DNA from 3 places in the Cronobacter muytjensii ATCC 51329 genome. Region 1 is predicted to be linked to each of the others. Evidence: predicted binding sites of a transcription regulator. Region 1 holds the regulator's gene; each other region holds the start of a gene.
The links. The regulator Fur, encoded in region 1, represses iron uptake genes when iron is present. The targets are predictions, from matches to a motif close to ATAATAATGAGAACNACTATCAA.
Positions count from the first base shown of each region.

Region 2: a site for Fur is predicted at 1,602-1,624, ahead of fhuE (ferric-rhodotorulic acid/ferric-coprogen receptor FhuE). Genes of this name have one in related genera too.
Region 3: a site for Fur is predicted at 2,539-2,561, ahead of exbB (tol-pal system-associated acyl-CoA thioesterase). Genes of this name have one in related genera too.

Region 1 is NZ_CP012268.1:2,735,753-2,740,036, forward strand. Features, by position in the region: gene ybfF (esterase) at 67-834, shown strand; gene ybfE (LexA regulated protein) at 962-1,243, shown strand; gene fldA (flavodoxin FldA) at 1,405-1,935, shown strand; gene fur (ferric iron uptake transcriptional regulator) at 2,225-2,677, shown strand; gene AFK63_RS12675 (helix-turn-helix domain-containing protein) at 3,001-3,612, shown strand; gene AFK63_RS12680 (beta-N-acetylhexosaminidase) at 3,671-4,284, opposite strand, start outside.
Region 2 is NZ_CP012268.1:2,327,187-2,331,470, reverse strand. Features, by position in the region: gene fhuE (ferric-rhodotorulic acid/ferric-coprogen receptor FhuE) at 1-1,481, opposite strand, end outside; gene hinT (purine nucleoside phosphoramidase) at 1,829-2,188, shown strand; gene AFK63_RS10845 (YcfL family protein) at 2,190-2,564, shown strand; gene lpoB (penicillin-binding protein activator LpoB) at 2,585-3,238, shown strand; gene thiK (thiamine kinase) at 3,216-4,064, shown strand; gene nagZ (beta-N-acetylhexosaminidase) at 4,052-4,284, shown strand, end outside.
Region 3 is NZ_CP012268.1:327,971-332,254, reverse strand. Features, by position in the region: gene fucR (L-fucose operon activator) at 1-170, opposite strand, end outside; gene AFK63_RS01650 (SDR family oxidoreductase) at 342-1,238, shown strand; gene exbD (TonB system transport protein ExbD) at 1,312-1,737, opposite strand; gene exbB (tol-pal system-associated acyl-CoA thioesterase) at 1,744-2,478, opposite strand; gene metC (cystathionine beta-lyase) at 2,727-3,914, shown strand; gene yghB (DedA family general envelope maintenance protein YghB) at 4,033-4,284, shown strand, end outside.

The sequences.
Region 1 (4,284 bases):
GCAGCCGGGCGGCAGAATGGTCAACATGATAACCTAACCTGTCAGTCGCCAAAAAAGAACTTTGCCATGAAATTAAATACCCGCACGCAATCTGCGCAACAACCGACTCAAAATACACCGATTGTGTTAATTCACGGGCTGTTTGGCAGCCTGGACAATCTCGGCGTGCTGGCCCGCGACCTGGTGCAGGATAACAATATTGTGCAGGTCGATTTGCGTAACCACGGGCTTTCTGAGCGTAGCGAGACGATGGATTACCCGGCGATGGCGCAGGACATTCTCGATACGCTGGATGCGCTGGGGCTGGAGAAAGTGATTCTTATCGGGCATTCGATGGGCGGCAAAGCGGCGATGGCGGTAACGGCGCTGGCGCCAGATCGCATTGAAAAGCTGGTGGCTATCGATATCGCGCCAGTGGATTATCAGGTCCGCCGCCACGACGACATTTTCGCGGCGGTCAACGCGGTGAGCGATGCGGGCGCGACAACACGCCAGCAGGCGGCGGATATCATGCGCCAGTATATCGCGGAAGAAGGCGTGATTCAGTTTCTGCTGAAGTCGTTTGTCGATGGCGTCTGGCGCTTCAATGTGCCGGTGCTGTGGAATCAATACGCCCATATTGTCGGCTGGGAACCCCTCCCCGCCTGGCGCGGCCCGGCGCTGTTTATCCGTGGCGGCGCGTCGCCTTATGTGGAAGAAGCGCACCGCGAAGCGCTGCTGGCGCAATTCCCGCAGGCCCGCGCGCACGTTATCGCGGGCGCGGGTCACTGGGTGCATGCCGAAAAGCCGCAGGCGGTGCTGCGCGCTATCCGGCGTTTTCTGGAAACTGATTAAAAACAGACCGACCGGCGCCGTCGCGCGCCGGATGCGTTGGCGCGCTTCGCTGCCTGATGTATGATGGCGCGCTGAAATACCGCCGGGCCCGCCCCGGCAGCCTGTTTCCCCTGTCTATACTCATACCATGGCAAAAGAACAAACGGACCGCACAACGCTCGATCTTTTCGCGGATGAACGCCGTCCGGGCAGACCGAAAACCAATCCGCTGTCGCGCGACGAACAGCTGCGCATCAATAAGCGCAACCAGCTTAAGCGTGACAAAGTTCGCGGGCTTAAGCGCGTGGAATTGAAGCTGAACGCCGATGCGGTGGACGCGCTGAACCATCTGGCTCAGGCGCGTAATATCAGCCGCAGCGAGCTGATAGAAGCTATGCTCCTCGCTCAGCTGAAAGCCTTGCAGGAGTAAGGTCTGGTCTGAATTTTACCCAAAAGGACGGGGCAATGTAGCAGAGAGTGCACCCGGCGCCTGATACCGTTTCCGCACCTTCACCTGTTCTGCTATGATTGCCCTATCTGTGGGCGTTATGCCAGCACCATCACATTTAGATTCAAGAGGTTATTCTTCTTATGGCAATCGTAGGCATCTTTTTCGGCAGCGACACCGGCAATACCGAAAATATCGCGAAAATTATCCAGAAACAGCTCGGGAAAGACGTTGCTGAAGTGCATGACATTGCTAAAAGCAGCAAAGAGGATCTGGAAGCGTTCGATATTCTTCTGCTTGGCATCCCGACCTGGTACTACGGCGAAGCGCAGTGCGACTGGGACGACTTTTTCCCGACGCTGGAAGAAATTGACTTCAACGGTAAACTGGTCGCGCTGTTCGGCTGCGGCGACCAGGAAGATTACGCAGAATACTTCTGCGACGCGCTGGGCACCATTCGCGATATTATCGAGCCGCGCGGCGCGACCATTGTTGGCCACTGGCCGACGGCGGGTTATCACTTCGAAGCGTCCAAAGGTCTCGCAGACGACGATCACTTTGTCGGCCTCGCAATTGATGAAGATCGCCAGCCGGAGCTGACGGCGGAACGCGTTGAAAAATGGGTGAAACAGGTCTCCGAAGAGCTGCACCTGCAGGAAATCATCAACGCCTGATGATAAACGGCGCGGGCGACCGTCCGCGCCGGTTGATAGATAAAAGCAATGAAAATAATTGCTACAAATTTTTAACTTTCCCTCACTACGCTGTACAATGGCATCCTTAATTATCAGGCCTCCCCGTGCAAAACGCTGGCGGGTCCACGATTTTTAAGCTCTTTTTTGCCGGACGCTTGCGGTTTTCATTTAGGCATGTCAGTTCTATAATGAGACGCATTCATCTTCGGCGTATCCGATGTATCGCTCCCTTCTGGGGCGAGTCGTTAAGCAACAGGACAGATTCCGCATGACTGACAACAATACCGCATTAAAGAAGGCCGGCCTGAAAGTCACGCTTCCTCGATTAAAAATCCTCGAAGTGCTGCAGGAACCGGTCAATCATCATGTCAGTGCGGAAGACCTCTATAAGCGTCTGATTGACATGGGTGAAGAGATTGGCCTTGCCACGGTCTATCGTGTACTGAACCAGTTCGACGATGCCGGCATCGTCACCCGTCACAACTTCGAAGGCGGTAAATCCGTTTTCGAGCTGACGCAACAGCATCATCACGATCACCTGATCTGTCTCGATTGCGGCAAAGTGATCGAATTCAGCGATGACTCTATTGAAGCCCGTCAGCGTGAAATCGCGACACGTCACGGCATCCGCCTGACCAACCACAGCCTCTATCTGTATGGTCACTGTGCCGATGGCGACTGCCGCGAGAATGAACACGCGCACGAGGTCGGCGAGAAGTAACGCTTGCCATAACGCCTGATCCAAAGCCGACGTTTGTCGGCTTTTTTATTGTCTGAAAACCAGACGCTGAAAATACACATGTATCATTTTGGATTAATAACACAGAGATGTGTATTTTAATACAGCGCACAATGCTTAATTAAACCACATATATTTTATTAAATATAAATTCAGAAAAGATAAATATCTTTATCGGTCAAGCGGTTAGCCAACGAAAGATTGCCGTTGTTCATTCCCTCTTCTCTGCCCCTTATTGCAGCAATAAAAAAGCATCCATTAAGATACAGCAACGACATAAATTTATTTTAAACAAGGTAACCAATATGGTATTACCCTCTAAACCTCTTGCTGAGATTTACCGCATTGCCGATATTTTCAATAGCTACGGCAACTGGTCTCGTGCGGAAAAAAATACGCTTATCCCGTTGCGAGACGGGGAAATTTGCATCATTCGCGGCGGTCAGTTTTCTCTGATGCGCCAGAGTGACCGCCTGTTGCTGGAAAAATGCAGCGCCCCTTCGGTTCTGGGCCTGGCGCGGAATTTAGGTAAATCCCAATTCATAAAATTACAGGCTGATTCAGAATGTCATTATCAGTTAATTCCTTTTGATTATTTCATGCAGGAAATCGAAAAAAATCATTGCCAGTTACATCTTCTTATTTTGTCCTCATGGATAATTAATATGCTTTGCTATCGGGAAGAAATTATGCTGGGCAGAAACAGCTACAGTATGATTAAAGCCAATATCGATTGTCTGGCGTCGATGGATGAGTTTATGCGTAACCGGATTAACGTCGCCGATTATATTGTTAAAAAAACAAATCTTTCCCGCAGTATGGTAATGAAAACCTTGTCCCAGCTACGCAGCGCGAAACATATTGAAATCAGCAAAGGCAAACTGCTTGCCGTTCACCATCTGCCAGAGGCGCTGTAAGACACCGCTTTAACACACGTAAAAGCCAGCCCGGAGGCTGGCTTTTTTAAAAAGCGCGTTACGGCTGTACGCGCTCCGTCCGGCTGTGGCGTTTGCCATCCACGCTTACGCTGCGTACCTGCACCTCGCCCGTCACGCGCGGCGGTTGCGCGGCGTCATAAGGCTGCCAGCGCGCGCCGCCATCAGTGGAATACTCCATCGTCACGCCAGGCAGGCTGATGTTCATCTGCAATACCCCTGCTTTCACGCGTGCGCCCGGCACCGGCAGACGGAACTGCACGCCCGCTTTCTCAAGTTTCGGCAGTTCGCGACGGCCAAGCAGGTTCGCAAAACGCGTCCAGTCCCGTTGTAGCGCCTGCATATCGACCTGATGCGTTTCGCCGCCCTTATACTCGCGCCCCGCCTGATAATCCTGCTCCCATGCGGCACGGTGCCAGGCGCGCTCCGCTACGGCCAGCAGACGCGGATACATCATGTACTCCATCTGCTTATCGGTACGCACCACTTCGCTCCAGAGCTGTGCCGAGAGCCCATAAGCGCCAGGCCAGGGTTTATCGGATTTAGCGCTGAACGCGTTGCCGTCGCGATCGACCGACGTCTCGGCGTTTTGCGGCAGGTTATCCGGCGCGAAACTGAAAATTTTACGCTCGTCGCTAAAGCGCGTGCCCCAGT
Region 2 (4,284 bases), 410 kb from region 1:
TCCGCTTTGCTGCGGCGAATTTCATCCGGTTTACGCTCAAGATTATATTTCGCGTTCCATTCAGTATAACGCGCACCCAGAATCAGATGCAGCGGATCGGCAAGAGAGAGGCGCGTCGCGGCATAAAGGGATTTCTGGCGAATCACATCGCGCTGGTACAGCGCGAAATCAGACCAGGTGGGGTTAGCCAGCGTATCGCCGTTATAATTATGAATATTACCGACATCCATCAGTCCGAAGTTGTCATTCACCGGATAGGCGTTGTCGTAATTGTTGCGCTGCCGACTGTAGCTTCCGCCAAACATCATTTCGTGCTGGCGACCCGCCAGTTCGTAACCGCCGCGGACAAAGGCGTCGACTGAATCCTGCTTACGTTCGCCCACGTTCCAGCCGCCCCATGCGCCCTGAAAGAGAGCGGCGTTGTAGCGACCGGTCGTTTTGTCCGGGAATCCATCGATATACATCAGGCGATTGTCGAAGTTGGTTTCGGCATGCATCGCGTTGACTTTCGCTTCCCAGCCATTATCGAAGCGCTGCGTCAGGTTGGCGAAAATTTTGGTGGAATCGAGGTTGGAGTAAGCCCAGTCGGCAGCGGTATTAAATCCACGGCGGAAATGTGTGCGGCTGCCGTCGCTGTAGAGGGAAGGAAAACCGCCCCAGGTCGGGCTGTCTTCTTCACTTTCCTGGTAGTCATACCCCAGCGACAACTGTGTAGAATCGGTAATGTCGGCATCCACGACACCGGAAATGAATTTTTTACGATAGTGGTTACGCTCAACCCAGCTGTCGTTATCCTGATAACCTGCCACGACACGCCCGCGAATGTCGCCGGATTCCACCAGCGGGGCCTGCAAATCCATCACGTAACGCTGTTTATCCCAGCTGCCGTAAGTCGCGGAAACGTTGCCTTTAAATTCTCTGCTGTCCGCATGTTTGCGAACCATGTTGACGTAAGCCGAAGGGTTACCGGTACCGCTCATTAGCCCGGCGGCGCCGCGCACAACTTCAATTTTGTCATAAATCGCCGTGTCGCCCGCGGTATCGCCAAAGTTCCAGCGGTTATCAAGGAACGTCGGCATATCCTCGTAGGCAAAATTGCTGATGTAGAAACCGCGCGCGAAGAAGTTTGTGCGGCTGGTGTCGATACGCGAGACGGTCACGCCCGTGGTGTTTGCCAGTACATCTTCAATGGTATCCAGCTGCTGATCCTGCATGCGCTGTTGGCTAATCACGCTCACCGATTGCGGGATATCGCGCGGCACCAGCAGCATTTTCGTGCCGGATGTCGTGGTTTTAACGCTGTAATCCTGCGACTCATCAGGCGTGCCGCTGTCGGCAGCCGCGTCGACCACAATGGTGTCGTTTGTCGCCGGTGCTGCGTAAACTGCTGGTGCCGCCAGCGCGCTGGCAATGCTTAACGCCAGCAAAGAGGGAAGAGAAGACGCCGGAACGACGCCCTGACGAAGTGCATGCTTAGCCATGTGTTGCCCTTAAAAATAATAAAATGATGCTGTGCATCAGGCTGTTGTAGTACGACTCTCATCACTGGCATCCGGCCTGATGAACAGAAATCGCGGGACTAAAACAACGTTCCACTGTCAATAAAAATGAGAACTATAATCATTTGTTTTTGCGGTGTAAACAAATGTAAGACGCGTTACAAATCGGCGGAAACAGGCCTGCCGAAGAAAAGCGCGTGAAGCAGGGCGACAACACCTCGGGTATGCGCTATAAGCGTCCGCTTTATAAAGAAAAACCGGCGCAAAGGTTGAAAGGAAGCGATCATCTCGCTCATACTCTTAGCGTTTATCCAAGAAGGAAAAAAACCATGGCCGAAGAAACCATTTTCAGCAAAATTATTCGTCGCGAGATCCCGTCGGATATCGTTTATCAGGATGAGCTGGTAACGGCGTTTCGCGATATTTCTCCCCAGACCCCAACCCATATTTTAATCGTCCCGAATGTACTGATACCGACCGTCAATGACGTCACGCCGGAACACGAGCAGGCGCTTGGTCGTCTGTTTACCGCCGCCGCGAAAATCGCGCAGCAGGAAGGTATTGCGCAAGACGGTTATCGCCTCATCATGAACTGCAACCGTCACGGCGGGCAGGAGGTCTACCACATCCATATGCATCTGGTAGGTGGCCGTCCGCTGGGGCCAATGCTTGCGCATAAAGGTCTCTGATATGGGCTGCGCACGCACAGGCTGGCTGCTGGCCGCGCTGCTGCTGGCGGGCTGCCGATCCGCGCCGACGATTCCCGTCAGCGACGATCAGGCTGTAGTGATGGAATCCAGCGTTCTGGCTGCGGGCATTACCGCTGAAAAACCAGACTTTTCTTTGCAAAACGGCAAGCCTGGCGCCGCCGCTACCATTTACAATAACAAAGACGCGCCCGTTACCGTCCACTACCGCTTTTACTGGTACGACGCCCACGGGCTGGAAGGCCAGCCGCTGGATGTTCCGCGAACGGTGGTCATCCCGGCGCAGGGCCGTGTGACGGTTAACGGCCAGACCGACTATCTGGCGGCACGGAAAGCCCGTCTTTATCTCTATCTCTGAAGGGGGAAACGTTGAACAGAATGTATCGCTATGCGCTACTGGCGGCTGTCGCCCTGGCGCTGTCGGGTTGTATTGTACCCGGCGAGCAGAAACCCGCGCCGGTCGAAGAAGTGCAACCGGGCACGCAGCAACCTACGCAGCCCGTCCCGCCGCCGACCCAGCCGGTGCCGACTGTGCCATCCGTGCCGTCAATTCCGGCGCAGCCTGGCCCGATTGAACACCAGCCCGAAAACACCACGCCGGAGCCGAAATCGCGCACCTATGACTGGAACAGCGCAATGGCACCGATGGTCGGCAAAATGTTACAGGCCGACGGGGTAAACGCGGGCAGCGTGCTGCTGGTGGACAGCGTCAATAACCGTACCAACGGCTCAATGCAAACCGGCCCGGCTACCGAGGCACTGCGCGGCGCGCTGGCGAACAATGGTAAATTCACGCTGGTCTCGGCGCAGCAGCTCTCAATGGCGAAACAGCAGTTAGGACTTTCGCCGCAGGACAGCCTGGGCTCGCGCAGTAAAGCCATCGGCATCGCCCGTAACGTGGGCGCGCAGTATGTGCTCTACGCCAACGCCAGCGGCAACGTGAACGCCCCCACGCTGCAAATGCAGCTGATGCTGGTACAGACTGGCGAAATTATCTGGTCCGGTAAAGGTGCAGTTCAGCAAACCCAGTAATCTGAGCCCGGAAGGGTTTTTACAACAGAGTTTTCCGGCGGCTTCGGCCGCCGGCGTCATTTGCGCGCTACCGGGCCTCAGCGACGGCGCCTGGCGTGTTGTCGTTGATGGCGACACCCTGGTGGTGCGCCGCGACGCGCGGGTAAGCCGCGCGCGTAGCCCACGCCAGTATCGCGCGCTGAAACGGCTGCCTGCGACGCTCGCGCCGCGCCCGCGCCGCTGCGACAACGGCTGGCTGGCGGTCACTTTTTTACCGGGCGACATTCACGACACGCTGCCGCCTGTGCCGCAACTCGGTGCGCTGCTGTATCATCTGCATCGTCAGCGACGCTTCGGCTGGCGTATCGAACTGCTGCCGCTGCTGATGCGAGACTGGCAGCAGAGCGCGCCGACGCGCCGCACGCGTTTCTGGCTGCGTCTGCTACACCGCATGCGCCGCCTCGGCGAGCCGCGTCCACTGCGTCTCGCGCCGCTGCATATGGACGTTCATCCCGGCAACCTGGTCTGGGCGCAGGAGCGACTGATGCTTATTGACTGGGAGTACGCGGGCGATGGCGACGTTGCGCTGGAGCTTGCCTGCGTCTGGCTCGATGACGCGACGCGCCAGGCGCTTATTGCCGACTACGCGAAACGAGCAATGATTAACGAGACGTCGCTGCGCCGTCAGGTGGCGCGCTGGCGTCCGTGGAGCGGGTTACTGATGGCGGGCTGGTATGAGCGCCGCTTTCAGGAAACCGGCGACCGCACATTTATCACACTTGCAGACGAGGCCTGGCGCCAGCTGCGGGAAAACGAATACGAAGGGAGAGAAACATGGGTCCGGTAATGCTGGATGTGGAAGGCTTTGAGCTTGATGCCGAAGAGCGTGAAATTCTGGGGCATCCGCTGGTAGGTGGGCTTATCCTGTTTACCCGCAACTATCACGATCCCCAGCAGTTGCGCGAGCTGGTGCGTCAGATACGCGAAAGCGCGCATAACCATCTGGTCATTGCTGTAGACCAGGAGGGCGGACGCGTGCAGCGTTTTCGCGACGGGTTTACCCGACT
Region 3 (4,284 bases), 2.0 Mb from region 1:
GCCCGCGCCCGCCCGTGGCTGCGCAGGATATTCCCGGCGCGTTGCAGCTCGCTTAAATCGCGCCGGATCGTCTCCTGGCTGACGTTAAGACGGCTCGCCAGCGCCTGGGTCGTCAGCGCCTCATGCGCCCATAAGAGCCTGATAATCTTCTGCTGTCGCTCGGTTTTCATCATGCTGCTCCGTCGGTGGATGGCCTGGGTGACGCGCCGTTTCATTATTGCAGCAGGTCGTCGCAAAGGAGAACCAGACCGCGCCGGAAATACAGAAAATCCTGATAATTTTCGACAGCGCAGCATAAGGCACTACCCTTAGAAATACGCTTTGATAACGAGGAGGAACTTATGGCGAACGACCAGAACAAGATCCAGGACCCGACGACCCAGTACTTCACCGGGGAATATCCAAAGCAGAAACAGCCTGCGCCGGGCATTCAGGCAAAAATGGAGCCGGTGCCGGACTGCGGCGAGAAAACCTACAAGGGAAGCGGTCGTCTTCAGGATCGTAAGGCACTGGTGACAGGGGGCGATTCCGGTATCGGGCGCGCTGCCGCCATTGCTTACGCGCGAGAAGGCGCAGACGTGGTGCTGAATTACCTCCCGGACGAGCAGCAGGACGCCGAAGAGGTCAAAGCGCTGATTGAAGAGGCAGGCCGCAAAGCGGTGCTGATCCCAGGCGACCTGACCGATGAGAAATTCGCCCGTGAACTGGTGCATCGCGCCATTGACGAACTCGGCGGCCTGGATATCCTGGCGCTGGTAGCCGGTAAACAGACGGCGGTTGAGCAGATTGCGGATCTGACCAGCGAGCAGTTCCAGAAAACCTACGCGACCAACGTGTTCGCGCTGTTCTGGATAACCCAGGAGGCGCTGCCGCACCTGAAACCGGGGGCGAGCATTATTACGACGTCGTCCATTCAGGCGTATCAGCCGAGCCCGCACCTGCTGGATTACGCCTCCACGAAGGCCGCTATCCTGAACTACAGCCGCGGCCTTGCGAAACAGGTGGCCGAAAAAGGCATTCGCGTGAATAGCGTCGCCCCTGGCCCCATCTGGACGCCGTTGCAGATTTGCGGTGGTCAGCCGCAGGAGAAAATCCCGCAGTTCGGCCAGCAGACGCCGCTTAAACGCGCCGGCCAGCCCGCCGAGCTGGCGCCGATTTACGTCTACCTGGCAAGCCAGGAGTCGAGCTACGTGACTGCCGAAGTCCACGGCGTAACCGGCGGTGAGCATTTAAGCTAACCCCTGGCGCCCGCGACGCGGACAATAAAAAAGCGCGGCGAATGCCGCGCTTTTTTTTGCCAGCGCCGAAAGCTTATTTCGCTTTCGTCACTTCCTGGCCGACCAGGCCGATTTTCAGATAACCCGCCTGATGTAGCGTATCCATCACGTTCATCATGGTTTCGTAGTCAACCGTTTTGTCAGCGCGGAAGAAAATCGTGGTGTCTTTCTTGCCGCCGGTCTGCGCGTCCAGCGCGCTGACCATCGTGTCGCGGGTGACCGGGTCGTTGCCGATAAACATCGTTTTATCCGCTTTCACCGACAGATAGACCGGTTTTTCCGGCCGCGGCTGCGGCTGGCTTGACGACGCCGGCAGGTTAACTTTTACATCGACAGTCGCCAGCGGCGCGGCCACCATAAAGATAATCAGCAGCACCAGCATCACGTCGATAAACGGCGTGACGTTAATTTCGTGCATTTCGCCGTTATCATCGAGATTTTCGTTAAGACGCATCGCCATAGGGCATTAACCTAAACGCAGTTTCTGAGCAGTACGTACCGGCTGCGCCTGAGCGCTTGCCTCGAGATCCAGATCGCGGCTTTGCAGCAGCAGCACCTGTGCCGCGACATCGCCAAGCGTCGCTTTATAGCTGCCGATGGTACGCGCGAAGATGTTATAGATAACCACGGCCGGGATAGCGGCGATAAGACCGATGGCCGTTGCCAGCAGCGCTTCAGCGATACCCGGCGCCACAACCGCGAGGTTGGTGGTCTGCGACTGAGCGATACCGATAAAGCTGTTCATGATGCCCCATACGGTGCCGAACAGGCCGACAAACGGGGAGATAGCGCCGATGGTGGCGAGATAGCCGTTGCCGCGCCCCATGTGACGGCCTGCCGCCGCGACGCGACGCTCAAGACGAAAACCGGTGCGCTCTTTAATGCCTTCGTTATCTTCGCTGCCTGCCGAGAGTTCGCGCTCGTTCTGCGCTTCTTCAATCAGGCGGGCGCTGAGGCTTTTCGGGCCAAAACGCTCGGCCATGTCGCGTGCGTCGTTCAGCGTGCGGGCGCCTGCCAGCTCCTGCTGTTCGCGCTTGAGGCGGCGCTTGTGACCGGCGAGCTCAACGCTTTTGCTAAAGAAAATCGCCCAGGTCACAACGGACGCCAGGATAAGACCGATCATGACGATTTTCACCACGATGTCGGCATGCTGATACATGCCCCAGACGGAGAGATCCGTCTGCATCAAATTATTTCCCACTCTGCATCTCCAGGACGAAAGTCACAAAACTGCTCACAATGATATCAAAATGACATCGAATTGATAGTAGTTCTCATTAGTATTTGCATGGTGCGCCAGCGCACATTTTTTTCTTTGCGCTCAGACAGGAAAGCGGCGCAGATGACGTTTTTTCATCTTTCCCGACAAACGCAAAACAGCGCGAGGCGGCGACCGTTTTCCGTGGTAACGTAGTTTTAGACATCCAGACGTTCAGACAGGGGACTTCCATGACCAGCAAACACATCGAGACGACGCTTATCCATGCCGGACGCGCGAAACGTTATACGCAGGGGTCGGTCAACAGCGTGATCCAGCGGGCGTCCTCGCTGGTGTTTGACAGCGTCGAGGCGAAAAAGCAGGCCACCGCCGGGCGCGCGCAGGGCGAGCTGTTTTATGGCCGTCGCGGCACCCTGACCCACTTTTCGCTCCAGGAGGCGATGTGCGAGCTGGAAGGCGGCGCGGGCTGCGCGCTGTTTCCATGCGGCGCGGCGGCAGTCGCCAATACGATTCTGGCGTTTGTCGAACAGGGCGATCATGTGCTGGTGACCAACAGCGCATATGAGCCGACGCAGGATTTCTGCACCAAAATTCTCGCGAAGCTCGGCGTCACCACCAGCTGGTTCGATCCGCTGGCGGGCGCAGATATCGCACAGCAGATCCGGCCCAATACCAAAGTGGTGTTTCTGGAGTCGCCAGGCTCGATTACGATGGAAGTCCACGACGTGCCCGCAATTGTCGCCACGGTGCGCCGCATCGCGCCGGAGGCCATCATCATGATGGACAATACCTGGGCTGCGGGCATTTTGTTTAAGGCGCTCGATTTCGGCGTCGATATCTCCATTCAGGCGGGCACCAAATATCTGGTTGGCCATTCGGACGCGATGATCGGCACCGCCGTCGCCAATGCGCGCTGCTGGGATACGCTTCGTGAGAACGCCTATCTGATGGGCCAGATGGTGGACGCCGACACCGCGTATGTTACCAGCCGTGGCCTGCGCACCCTTGCCGTGCGCCTGCGCCAGCATCACGAAAGCGCGCTGAAAGTCGCGCAGTGGCTGGCGGCGCATCCGCAGGTGGCGCGCGTCAACCACCCTGCGCTGCCGGGCAGCAAAGGCCATGAATTCTGGAAGCGTGATTTCAGCGGCGCCAGCGGCCTCTTCTCTTTTATTCTCGACAGGCGGCTGAGCGAGGCGGAGTTCGCGCGCTATCTGGATAACTTCACCCATTTCAGCATGGCGTATTCCTGGGGCGGCTATGAATCGCTGATCCTCGCCAATCAGCCGGAAGAGCTGGCGGCGATACGTCCGGCGGGTGGCGTCGACTTCACCGGCACGCTGGTGCGGCTGCACATCGGGCTTGAAAATGTCGAAGATTTAATCGCCGATCTGGAAGCAGGCTTTCATCGCATCGCCTGAAGTGAAAAAAAACGCCATTATCACGGGAAAAGAGAGGGTTTGTTGAACCTGTAATGCAGATGCGCCGGTACATTTAGAGGTACAATAGTGGCAATTCCGCTGTTCCACAGGATCTCCCATGGCTGTTATCCAGGATATTATCGCTGCGCTCTGGCATCACGATTTTGCCGCGCTGGCGGACCCGCATGTCGTTGGCGTTGTCTGGTGCGTGATGTTTGCCACGCTGTTTTTAGAAAACGGTCTGCTGCCGGCCTCTTTCCTGCCGGGTGACAGCCTGCTTCTGCTGGCGGGCGCGATGATTGCCCAGGGCGTCATGGATTTTGTGCCGACGCTCGTGATCCTCACGTCGGCGGCGAGTCTCGGCTGCTGG